Linked DNA regions of Variovorax paradoxus. The protein of the gene in region 1 binds, or shares a complex with, the protein of each later gene. Links are inferred from orthologs where the notes say so. Each region holds a gene or a part of one and is shown in the gene's direction. Other genes may lie near its edges.

Region 1 (5,622 bases):
CTCGGCCTGCTTTCCCATCCCGGGTGAACCGTGTGGCGGGGGGCCTGTTCGCAAAGCCGTGGGGGGCGCTGCTCGCGCTTTGGTTCGCGGTAGCCTTGATGGCAGCGGCGGGCGCCGCAGCGGCGGAAGGCCCCATTGAACTGCGCAGCGGCACGGCGACCGTCACTGTCGACGGCGCCACGCACACGGCGGCGGTCGAGCTTTCTTATCACTGGGATCGCAAGCACCAGGGTCGCCCCGGCTTCGCGAGCTTCGAGCTGCCTTTTACGCTCGATGCTGTGCCCGAGACGCCGTGGGGCATCTTCATTCCCCGTGCCGGCAACGTGTTCGAGGTGTCGCTCAACGACGCGTTGCTCCAGGTCTATGGCGACCTCGGCCGCGGCAACGGCGCTGACTACGCCAAGGCGCCCATCTACGTGCCGGTTCCCGGGCACCTGTTGAAGGCGGGCGACAACCATATCCGGATTCGCATCCGCGCCGACGGCGCCCGGCGGGCGGGTCTGTCGCGCGTGACCATCGGGCCGGCCACGCCGGTACGCACCGATCTATTCGAGAGTGCCTATGGCTGGCGTTTTACCGGCTCGGTGCTCCTGACCGCTTTCAGTCTCATCGTCGGGGGCATTGCACTGGCGCTGTGGCTTACGCAGGTCGATGTCGAAGCCGTGGCGGGGCATCGGCGCGAAAGCATCTATTTCTGGGCCGCGCTCGCCGAATTCTGCTGGGCCCTGCGGGTGGCCGACGGCGTGATTGCCGAACCGCCCCTTCCCTGGCCGGCCTGGGGTGTGCTCATGGCCGCCTGCTACGCCGGCTGGATGGCCTCCGCCATGATGTTCTGCTATCACCTTGCGGGTTGGGACGGCCGGCCCCGCTTGCGCTGGCTGCGCTGGCCCATGGCGGGCGTGGTGGCCGGAACCATCGGCGCCAGCTCGATGGCGCTGTTCCGTGAAGAGCCGTACTGGCTCACCGGCTGGCTCGCGGGAGAAATCGTGTTCATCACGCTGTTCGTCTCGGCCTTTGTGGTGGGGACGGTCAGGCGGCCGACCATGGAGCGCCTGCTGGTGGCGGCCGCCGCGCTGGTAACGCTGGGCTTCGGCATCAGGGACTGGCTGGTGATTCGCCTGAGCGACTCCTACGGCGAGACCACCTGGGTGCGCTATTCGTCCGTTTTCTTCGGCGTTGCACTGCTGCTGATCGTGCTCAGGCGCTTTCACGCCGCAAGCATCGAGGCGCGGGGTTCGGTTGCGGCTTTGGCCGAGCGGGTGGCGCAGCGCGAACGCGAGCTTGCATCGACCTTTGCGGCGCTGGAGCAGGTGGCGCGCGACCAGGCCCGCACCCATGAGCGCGAACGCATCCTGCGCGACATGCATGACGGCGTGGGTTCGCGCATCAGCTCGGCCATCCGGCAGCTGCAGTCGGGCCAGACCAGCCCCGAGGAGCTGCTGCGGACCCTGCAGGACTCGCTCGACCAGCTCAAGCTGTCCATCGACTCCATTCACCTGCCGCCGGGCGATGTCGGCGCCCTGCTGGCGGCGCTGCGCTACCGGCTGGAACCGCGCCTTGCGGCCGCGGGCATCAGGCTGGAGTGGGGCGTGGAAGAGGTGCCCACGGTCAGGGGGCTGGACGCGCAGGGCATGCGGCAACTGCAGTTCCTGCTCTTCGAGGCCATTTCCAACGTGCTGCAGCATGCACAGGCCAAAACGCTCCGCATCGAGGCGCAACCGGCGGCCGGCGCGGTGCAACTGCGCGTGATCGATGACGGACGGGGCTTCGACGCAGCGCGGGTGCCCCGGGCGCTGGCGGAGCAGGCCGGCGCGGTCGGCGCTCGGCTTGCGGTCGAAAGCCGAGTGGGGCGCACGGTCGTTCAACTCGAATTCGACTGACGGGCGTTGCGGGGCGCGGATAATCCAGCCCCATGTCCGCCGTGTTCAATCAGCCCTCCCTGGCGCGCCGCGTCGCGCCCATCTTCCAGGGCTTCGACGGCTTTCTGGCCTTTGCCGTGCTGTTGCTGGCATTTGCCGGGTTGCTGACCATGTATTCGTCGGGTTACGACCACGGCTCGCGCTTTGCGGATCATGGGCGCAACATGCTGCTGGCCGGCTTCATCATGTTCGTGGTGGCCCAGGTGCCGCCGCAGCGGTTGATGATGTTCGCAGTGCCGCTCTACGTGGCGGGGGTGTCGCTGCTGGTTGCCGTTGCGCTGTTCGGAATCACGAAAAAGGGCGCGACGCGCTGGATCAACGTCGGCGTGGTGATCCAGCCCAGCGAAATCCTCAAGATTGCAATGCCGCTGATGCTGGCCTGGTGGTTCCAGCGCCGGGAGGGCCAGCTGAGGCCGCTCGATTTCGTGGTGGCCACGGTGCTGCTGGCCATTCCGGTCGGGCTCATCATGAAGCAGCCCGACCTGGGCACTTCGCTGCTGGTGCTTGCCGCCGGTCTGGCGGTGATCTTTTTCGCCGGGCTGCCGTGGAAGCTCATCGTGCCGCCAGTGGTGATTGGCGCCGTGGCCATCACGCTGATCGTGGGCTTCGAGTCGCAGCTGTGCGCCGATGGCGTCGATTGGCGGGTGCTGCACGACTACCAGAAGCAGCGCGTTTGCACACTGCTCGACCCGAGCAAGGATCCGCTGGGCAAGGGGTTCCACATCATCCAGGGGATGATCGCCATCGGTTCGGGCGGCGTGGGCGGCAAGGGGTTCATGCAGGGCACGCAGACGCACCTCGAATTCATTCCCGAACGCACCACCGACTTCATCTTTGCCGCGTATTCCGAGGAATTCGGCCTCGTGGGCAACCTTGCGCTGATTGCGGCTTTCATCCTGTTGATCTTTCGCGGGCTGGCCATTGCGACCAACGCCACCACGCTGTTCTCCCGGCTCTTGGCCGGGGCGGTGACGATGATTTTCTTCACCTATGCCTTCGTCAACATGGGCATGGTGAGCGGCATCCTGCCCGTGGTGGGCGTGCCGCTGCCGTTCATCAGCTACGGCGGTACTGCCATGGTGACGCTGGGGCTGGGGCTGGGCATCTTGATGTCGATCGCCCGGGCCAGGAAGCTGTCCCAGTCGAACTAGCTTCAGCCTGTGCCGGCCAGGAAGCGCTCGGCCAGCAGCACCCAATACGCGGCTCCGAGCGCAACGTTGTCGTCGTTGAAGTCGTAGCCAGGGTTATGGACCATGCAGGCCCCGGCACTGTCCCCGTCGCCATTTCCTATCAGCAGGTAGCTGCCCGGCACCTGTTCGAGCATGAAGGCGAAGTCCTCGCTGCCAGTCAGCGGCGGGCCTTGCGGTGTCACGCATTCGGCTCCCACCAGTTCCACCGCAACCTGCCGCGCGAAATCCGTTTCGGCCGGCGTGTTGACCAGCACCGCATAGCCCTTGCGCCAGTCGATCACGGCCTTGCAGCCGAAGCTCTCGGCCTGCGCGGCAATGACGGCCTTTACGCGATTTTCGAGCAGCGCGCGCACCTCGCGGTCGAGCGCCCGCATGCTGATCTCCAGCGTCGCGCTGGCCGGAATCACGTTGTTGGCCTTGCCCGCGTGGATGGCACCCACCGTGACCACGCCCATCTGGAGCGGGTCGATATTGCGGGAGACCACGCTTTGCAGCGCCATGACGATGCTGGCTGCCGCCACCACCGGGTCGGCGGTGCGGTGCGGCATGGCGCCGTGCCCTCCCACGCCCTCGATCACCACGGTGGCGTAGTCGGAAGAAGCCATGGCGGCACCCTCGCGCAGCGAAAACCGGCCTTGCGAGAGGCCCGGCATGTTGTGCATGGCAAAGATGGCGTCGCACGGATACCTGTCGAACAGGCCGTTTTCCATCATGCGAAGCGCGCCGCCGCCGCCTTCTTCGGCAGGCTGGAAGATCAGGTTGAGCGTGCCGGAGAAACGCCCGCGCGCGGCCAGGTGGTGCGCCGCGGCCAGCAGCATTGCGGTGTGGCCGTCGTGGCCGCAGGCGTGCATCACGCCGTGATTGCAGCTGGCGTAGGGCAGGCCGGTGGCCTCGTCGATGGGCAATGCATCCATGTCGGCGCGAATGCCCAGGCGCCGCGCTCCGTCTCCGCGGACCAGACGGCCCACCACGCCGGTGCCGCCCAGCCCCTGTGCCACCTCGTAGCCCCAGGCCTGCAATTTCTCGGCGACCAGCGCGGCGGTGCGGTGTTCGCCGAAAGCCAGTTCCGGGTGGCGGTGGATGTCGCGGCGAATGCCGATGAATTCTTCGGCGTGGTGCTGCAAGTCTTCAATCAGGTTGTTCATGCAGTGGTGCCTATTGGGGTTGCAGGTGGATGGACTTTGCGATGTCGCGGTAGCGTGCGGTTTCGCTTTCGAAGAATTTCTGTGCTTCGGCCAGCGAGGTGGGGGCCGAGGCCAACTGCGTCTGTGCCGCAAGCTGCGAGCGCACGCCCGCATCGACCAGTGTGGCGCCAATTGCCTTGTGCAGGCGCTGCACGACGTCCTCCGGCGTCTTCCTGGGCACCAGGAAGCCGCTCCAGGTCTTGTAGTCGAAGTCCTTGAGTTCCTTGCTCTCGCTCATTGCGGGCACGTTCTTCAGGAGTTCGGAGCGGCGAGCGCCCAGTTGCCCGATCACCTTTAGCCGGCCTTGCTCGGCCAGCGCTCCCATCGCCGCGCTGTAGACCAGCACCGCGAAGTCGACCTGGCCCCCGCCGATGTCCTGCAGCAGCGGCGCGTTGCCCTTGTAGGGCGCATGGTTGAGCTTGATGCCCGTCTGCAGCTGTACCTTTTCGAGCAGCAGGTGGTAGAGCGAGCCGATGCCTACGCTGCCGTAGCTCAGCGGCTCGGCGGACGACTTGCGGGCCAGTGCAATGAGCTCGTCGACGCTGTTGGCCGGCAGGTCCTTGCGCGCCACGAACACCATTACCGCCTCGGCCACCGGTGCCACCAGGCGAAAGTCCTCGGCCTTGAGCTTCACGGCCGCATTCGCGAGCGGCGAAAGGATGACCTCGTTGGGCGAGCCCTGAAAGACGTAGTAGCCATCTGCCGGCGCGGAAAGCACTTTCTGCGCGGCAAGGGCGCCGCTGACGCCGCCCAGGTTCTCCACGATCACCTGCTGCCCGAGTTCGCGGCCCAGCGGTACCGTGAAGATGCGCGCCGTGGCATCGGAAGGCCCGCCCGCGGGATACGGAACCATGAGGTTGATGGGCTTGGCCGGATAAGGCTGCTGCTGCGCGAGTGCCGCGGCGCCGGTGGCCGCCAGCAAGCCGCAGGCGAGCAGGTTGCGCCTGCGGAAGAAGGACTTCGTCGTCGTCATGTGTGTCGCTTTCGTGGGTTGAGGGCGATTCGGTGAGCGCAGCAGAAGGGCGCGCCAATTCATCCTAGGGGCGCGAAAACCCCTCGTCCAATGCATTGTTCTTTGCATTAGCATGAGTTCAACTCATTCTTTTGTTCATCCGTGCCCATGACCCTGGTGCAGCTTCGGCATCTGATCTCGCTGGCCGCCACCGGCTCTTTCAGCGCTTCGGCGCAGGTCATGCACCTGACGCAGCCGGCGCTCAGCCGCAGCATTCGTGCGCTGGAAGACGAACTGGGTCTGCCCCTGTTCGACAGGGTGGGGCGCCGCAATGAACTCACGCCGTTCGGCAAGCAGGCGCTCGAGCGTGCGCGCCA
Region 2 (5,594 bases), 4.3 Mb from region 1 along the record:
GTGCTGGTGGCCGAAGACCCGCTGACCTGCGTGGTGCGCGGCTGCGGCATTGCCCTCGAGCGCATGGATCGCTTGGGAAGCATCTTCACGAGCGAGTGAATGCACCACTGCCATCATCGGCCGGCCCTGCTTGTGCAGGCCGGCCTTTTTGCCATCTGACGTTGCACAGCCAGGCCTGAACCATGCCCTTGGGCACGCTCGATCGCACAGCCCCGCCCCTGTTCAACCAGGGGCAGTCGGCCCTGAGCAAGTTGATTTTCTTCGGTGCGCTGGCGCTCTTCCTGATGGTGGCCGATGCGCGCTTTCACCTCGTGCAGCCCATACGCGCGGCGGTCGGCGCGGTTCTGTATCCGGTGCAATGGCTGGCGCTCAAGCCGGTGCAGTTGGTGATGGGCGGCAGCCGCTACTTCGAAGACCTGCAAAAGGCCCAGCGCAACGAAGAAGAAGCCCGCAAGGCCCTCATGCTGCAGGCCGAACGTGCAAGCCAGGCCGACACGCTCGCGCAGGACAACGCGCGCCTGCGCGCATTGCTCGAACTGCGGCAGACCACGCAAGCGCCTGGCCGCGCGGCCGAGGTGCTCTACGACGCCGCCGACCCGTACACGCGCAAGATCGTCATCGACCAGGGCCTCACGCATGGCGTGGCAGCCGGTTCGCCGGTGATCGATGCCAACGGGGTGCTCGGCCAGGTGACGCAGGTGCAGCCCTTCACGAGCGAGGTCACGCTGGTCATCGACCGCGATCTTTCCATTCCGGTGCAGAACACCCGCACCGGCGTGCGCAGCGTCGCCTTCGGCGATGCATCGGCGCACGGCTCCGGACTCGAGCTGCGCTTCATGGCCGCCAATGCCGACCTGCAAGAGGGCGACCTGCTTTCCACCAGCGGCGTCGACGGCGTCTATCCGCCGGGCCTGCCGGTTGCGAAGATCGAGCGCATCGAGCGCCGCGCCGATTCGGCCTTCGCGCGCATCTACTGCGTGCCGCTTGCCCGCGTGACTGCCGCGCGCTACGTGCTGGTGCTGTCGCCCACCGGAGCGCCCGCGGCACCGCCAGCGCCGGCCGCCCCTGCGCGCGGCAAGAAGCCCGAGCCCAAGCCGGCGGCAAAAGCAGACAAGGCCGACAAGAAAGCCGCGGAGCGCGCCCGATGATCAAACGCCCCGGCCAACAGCAGCTGCTGCTGCCCGTCAGCCCGCTCTTCATGTGGTCGAGCCTGGTGGTGGCGCTGCTCATCAACATGATCCCGATCGGCCGCGCCGCGTGGATGCCCGACCTGCTCGCGCTGGCCATCGTGTTCTGGGGTGTGCACCAGCCCATGCGCGTGGGCATTGGCGCGGCGTTCGTCTTCGGCCTGTGCATGGATGTGCACCAGGCGTCGATGCTGGGCCAGCATGCGCTGTCCTACACCACGCTGGGCTTCTTCGCGATCACCATCCATCGGCGCCTGCTTTGGTACCCCGTAGCGTCGCAGGCGCTGCAGGTGCTGCCGCTCTTTGCGCTCTCGCAGCTCATCGAAGTCGCCACGCGGATGATCGGCGGCGGCATTTTTCCGGGCTGGTGGGTGTTGGCTTCGCCGGCCATTGAAGCCTTGCTGTGGCCGCTGGCAACGGCGCTGCTGCTGGCGCCCCAGCGCCGCACCCCGGAACCCGACGAGAACCGTCCCCTCTAGCCTATTGCAGTCCGCGCACTTGCCCACGCATTTGCCAACCCGCCTGCACGCGCCTAAGCTCACGCCGCCATGACCGAAATCCGCAATGTTGCCGCCGACCTCGCGCGCTTCAAGCGCCGCGTGATCGTGATCGGCATGGCGGTGCTCTTCGCGTTCGGGCTGCTGGGGACGCGGCTGGTCTACCTGCAGGTGGTGCGGCACGAAGACCTGGCCGAGCAGGCCGAGAGCAATCGCACGGCGGTGGTGCCGGTGGTGCCCAACCGCGGTCTCATCCTGGACCGCAACGGCATCGTGCTGGCTTCCAACTATTCAGCCTACACGTTGGAGATCACGCCTTCCAAGGTGGGCGACGTCGAAGAGACCATCGACAGCCTGACGCAGGTGCTCGAGGTTTCGCCGCGCGACCGCCGCCGCTTCAAGCGGCTGCGCGAAGACTCGCGCAGCTTCGACTCCATTCCGATCCGCACGCGCCTGAGCGACGAGGAAGTTGCCCGTTTCGCTGCGCAGCGCTACCGGTTCCCGGGCGTTGAAATCAAGGCGCGGCTGTTCCGCAACTATCCGCATGGCGAGGTCGCATCGCACGTGCTCGGCTACATCGGCCGCATCAACCAGCGCGAGAAGACCGCAATGGAAGACTGGGCCGAGGAAGACCAGGCCAACTACAAGGGCACCGACTACATCGGCAAGCTCGGCATCGAGCAGAGCTACGAAAAAACGCTGCACGGCCAGACCGGCGTCGAGCAGATGGAAACCTCGGCCGGCGGCCGCGCGGTGCGGCGGCTTGCCAGCCATCCGGCCACGCCGGGCAATACCGTGATGCTGTCGCTCGACATCAAGCTGCAGAAGCTGGTCGAAGACATGTTCGGCGACCGCCGCGGCGCGCTGGTGGCCATCGATCCCAAGACCGGCGAGGTGCTGGCCTTCGTGAGCAAGCCGACCTTCGACCCGAACCTTTTCGTCGAGGGCATCGACACCGAAAGCTGGAAAGAGCTGAGCGAGTCGCTCGACAAGCCGCTGCTCAACCGCGCGCTGCGCGGCACCTATCCGCCCGGCTCGACCTACAAGCCCTTCATGGCGCTGGCCGCACTGCAAACCGGCAAGCGCGGTGCCAGCGTGGTGGTGAACGACCCGGGATACTTCAACTTCGGCGGCCACCGCTTCGGCAGCCCCGAAGGCAATATCGGCGGCGTCGACATGCGGCGCTCGATCCAGCTGTCGAGCAACATCTACTACTACTCGCTGGCCAACGAGATGGGCGTGGACCTGATCCACGACTTCATGAAGCCGCTGGGTTTCGGCCAGATCACCGGCATCGACCTGGGCGGCGAGGTGCGCGGCGTGCTGCCCAGCACCGAGTGGAAGCGCAACGCCTACAAGCGGCCCGAGCAGAAGAAGTGGTACGCAGGCGAAACCATTTCGCTGGGCATCGGCCAGGGCTACAACGCCTTCACCATGCTGCAGCTTGCGCAGGCAACGGCCATCGTGGCCGACGGCGGCATGAAGCACAAGCCGCACCTGGCGCTGGCCACGCGCAATACCGTGAGCGGACAGGTTGCGCCGCTGCCCCAGCCGCCGGCGGAGAACCTCGGCTACACCGCCGCCAACGTGGCGGTGATTCGCGAAGGCCTGACCAGCGTGGTCACCAGCGGCACTGCGCGCAGTGTGTTTGCCGGTGCGGGCTACCAGGCGGCCGGCAAGACGGGTACGGCGCAAGCTGTGACGCAGGCGCAAAACACCAAGTACAACGCCCGCGCGCTCGAAGAGCACCAGCGCGATCACGCGTTGTTCATGGCGTTTGCGCCGGTCAGCAACCCGAAGATCGCCCTGGCGGTGATCGTCGAGAACGCCGGCTGGGGGGCCGGGGCCGCGGCACCTATCGCGCGGCGAGTGTTCGACTACGTGTTGATGGACCAGTACCCGAGTGAGGCCGACATGGCCGCCATCAGGATCGGCAAAGCCGGTGCGCCGATCGGCAAGCCGCGTGTGGCGAGTGAAGTGGCTTGGCCGGCGGCCACCGCTGCCGCGCCCGCGCCCTGAATCTTGTTCCCTCTCCCGGAGGGGGAGGGAACAACACGCGGACCTCAGGCGATCACGGTTCCGGCAACTTCACCCAAGCCGATGCGCACCGCGCCTTCGCGTTCGCAGTAGCCGCGGATGACCAGCGTGTCGCCGTCTTCAAGGAAAGTGCGCTTCTCGCCGTTGGGGAGCGTGATCGGCTGTTTGCCACCCAGCGTGAGCTCTATCAGCGAGCCGGCCTCGTCGGGTTTCGGGCCCGAGAGCGTGCCCGAACCCAGCAGGTCGCCGGGCTGCAGGTTGCAGCCGTTCACCGTGTGGTGCGCGACGAGTTGCGCCGCGGTCCAATAGGCGGCCTCGGTGGTGTTGCCCCGCGTGAGCCGCACGGGCGCCTCACCCGCGGCCCGCATCTTCGCGGTCTGCAGCAGCACTTCGAGCGTGATGTCGAGCGCGCCGCTTTCGCGGTTCGACGGCGCATCGAGGTAAGGCAGCGGCTGCGGGTCTCCGGCCGGCCGCTCGAACCTGGCGCGGAACGGCGCCAGCGCTTCCATCGTCACGATCCACGGCGACAGCGTGCTCGCAAAGTTCTTCGAGAGAAAAGGGCCGAGCGGCTGGTATTCCCAGGCCTGCAGGTCGCGCGCCGACCAGTCGTTGAGCAGCGTCACGCCGAACAGATGCTCTTCGGCCTCGCCGATGGCAATCGGCTCGCCGAGCGCATTGCCGCGGCCGATGAAAAAGCCCAGTTCCAGTTCGTAGTCCAGCCGCTTCGACGGGCCGAAGCTGGGCTCTGCCGCATCGGGGGCCTTGGTCTGCCCCTGCGGGCGCTTGAAGACCTGCCCGCTCACGACGATCGACGAGGCTCGGCCGTGATAACCGATGGGCACCCACTTGTAGTTGGGCATCAGCGGCTGGTCGGGGCGGAACAGCTTGCCGATGGTGGTGGCGTGGTGAATGCCGGTGTAGAAGTCGGTGTAGTCGCCGATGCGGCAGGGCACGGTGAGCTCGGCCGCGGCCTGCGGCATCAGCGCCTTCGACCATGCGGCTTGCTTGCCACTGCCCTCTGCAAGGCCCGCCGAAATTGTCGCGCGAAGTGTCTCGCGGTCCTTCACGCTGGCGTTCATCAGCGCGTTCATGTCGTCGGTGTCGACCAGGCCTGCGGCCTTCAGGTCGAGCACCTGGTCGCCGATGGCAACCCCGATGCGAAAAGCCTCGCTGCTGCCCGCCGCGCGAAAGCGGCCGAAGGGCAGGTTCTGGATCGGGAAGTCGCAGCCGGCTTCATTGGCCGAGGCAACCCAGCTGCGCAGCTTCGGGTCGTGGGTGGCGTTCAGTGCGATGGTCATGCAATGTCTTTCTGTGATTTCGGTTCAATCTGCGGTCATGCCGGCCTTCTTGGCCACTTCCCCAAGGCGCTTGTATTCGGCTTCGGTCAGCGTCGTCAGCTCCTGCGCCGTCGAGCCGCGCGGCGAAAAACCGGCCTGCTGCAGCTTGGCCTTCACGTTGGGCATTGCCAGCGCTTCGACGAAGGCTTCGTTCAGCGCCTTCACGATCGGTGCCGGCAGCTTCGCAGGGCCGTACACGCCGAACCACGGATCGAGCGCATAGCCGTTGAGCCCGGCTTCGGCCATCGTCGGCACGTCGGGCAGCGAGGGCGAGCGCACGGGGCCGGCCACGGCCAGCGCGCGCAGCTTGCCGGCCTGGATGTGCGGCAGCGACGCCGGCAAGTTGTCGAACATCACGCCGATGTTGTTGCCCAGCATGTCGGTGATGGCCGGGCCGCTGCCCTTGTAGGCGACGTGCACGAGGTCGGTGCCCGTCATCTGCGCGAACATCACGCCGGCCAGGTTCATCGAGGTGCCGGCGCCCGCGGTGGCGTAGGGCAGGCCGGGGTTCTTCTTCGCGGCTGCGATCAGGTCGG

Evidence for each region.
Region 2: the proteins of rodA (region 1) and mrdA are in contact, whole or in part, in a crystal structure (PDB 6PL5), measured with the Thermus thermophilus proteins. The link is inferred for Variovorax paradoxus from one-to-one orthologs. Residues at the interface, in WP_223903423.1 of Thermus thermophilus: Phe161, Val165, Phe168, Val169, Leu172, Pro198, Tyr199, Glu202, Tyr211, Arg212, Asp213, Gln220, Val221, Gln223, Ser224, Ile226, Ala227, Ile228, Gly229, Ser230, Gly266, Phe267, Val270, Leu274, Tyr277, Gly278, Leu281, Phe285, Leu289, Arg297; in WP_223903432.1 of Thermus thermophilus: Arg4, Ile5, His6, Leu8, Ala9, Phe12, Ala15, Leu16, Leu19, Gly20, Arg22, Ala23, Trp24, Leu26, Gln27, Val28, Tyr31, Tyr34, Leu36, Leu43, Thr45, Asp47, Lys156, Gln157, Gly158, Ser160, Val184, Leu201, Glu202.

What each region holds. Positions count from the first base shown.
Region 1 is NZ_CP123990.1:4,775,498-4,781,119, forward strand. The notes cover bases 1,044-3,991. They hold rodA (rod shape-determining protein RodA), read left to right. Parts: upstream 1,044-1,912; coding sequence 1,913-3,070; downstream 3,071-3,991. Other genes in these bases: QHG62_RS22960 (sensor histidine kinase), read left to right, coding at 1,044-1,880; QHG62_RS22970 (M20 aminoacylase family protein), read right to left, coding at 3,073-3,991. Also shown: QHG62_RS22955 (response regulator transcription factor), read left to right, coding at 1-27; more of QHG62_RS22960, read left to right, coding at 24-1,043; more of QHG62_RS22970, read right to left, coding at 3,992-4,254; QHG62_RS22975 (tripartite tricarboxylate transporter substrate binding protein), read right to left, coding at 4,265-5,266; QHG62_RS22980 (LysR family transcriptional regulator), read left to right, coding at 5,414-5,622. UniProt on the Escherichia coli protein: Peptidoglycan polymerase that is essential for cell wall elongation. Also required for the maintenance of the rod cell shape. Functions probably in conjunction with the penicillin-binding protein 2 (mrdA).
Region 2 is NZ_CP123990.1:477,598-483,191, forward strand. What follows is about bases 1,300-4,219. They hold mrdA (penicillin-binding protein 2), read left to right. Parts: upstream 1,300-1,735; coding sequence 1,736-3,703; downstream 3,704-4,219. Other genes in these bases: mreD (rod shape-determining protein MreD), read left to right, coding at 1,300-1,666; fahA (fumarylacetoacetase), read right to left, coding at 3,748-4,219. Outside these bases: QHG62_RS02225 (rod shape-determining protein), read left to right, coding at 1-99; rod shape-determining protein MreC, read left to right, coding at 183-1,148; more of mreD, read left to right, coding at 1,145-1,299; more of fahA, read right to left, coding at 4,220-5,019; QHG62_RS02250 (Bug family tripartite tricarboxylate transporter substrate binding protein), read right to left, coding at 5,044-5,594. UniProt on the Escherichia coli protein: Catalyzes cross-linking of the peptidoglycan cell wall. Responsible for the determination of the rod shape of the cell. Is probably required for lateral peptidoglycan synthesis and maintenance of the correct diameter during lateral and centripetal growth.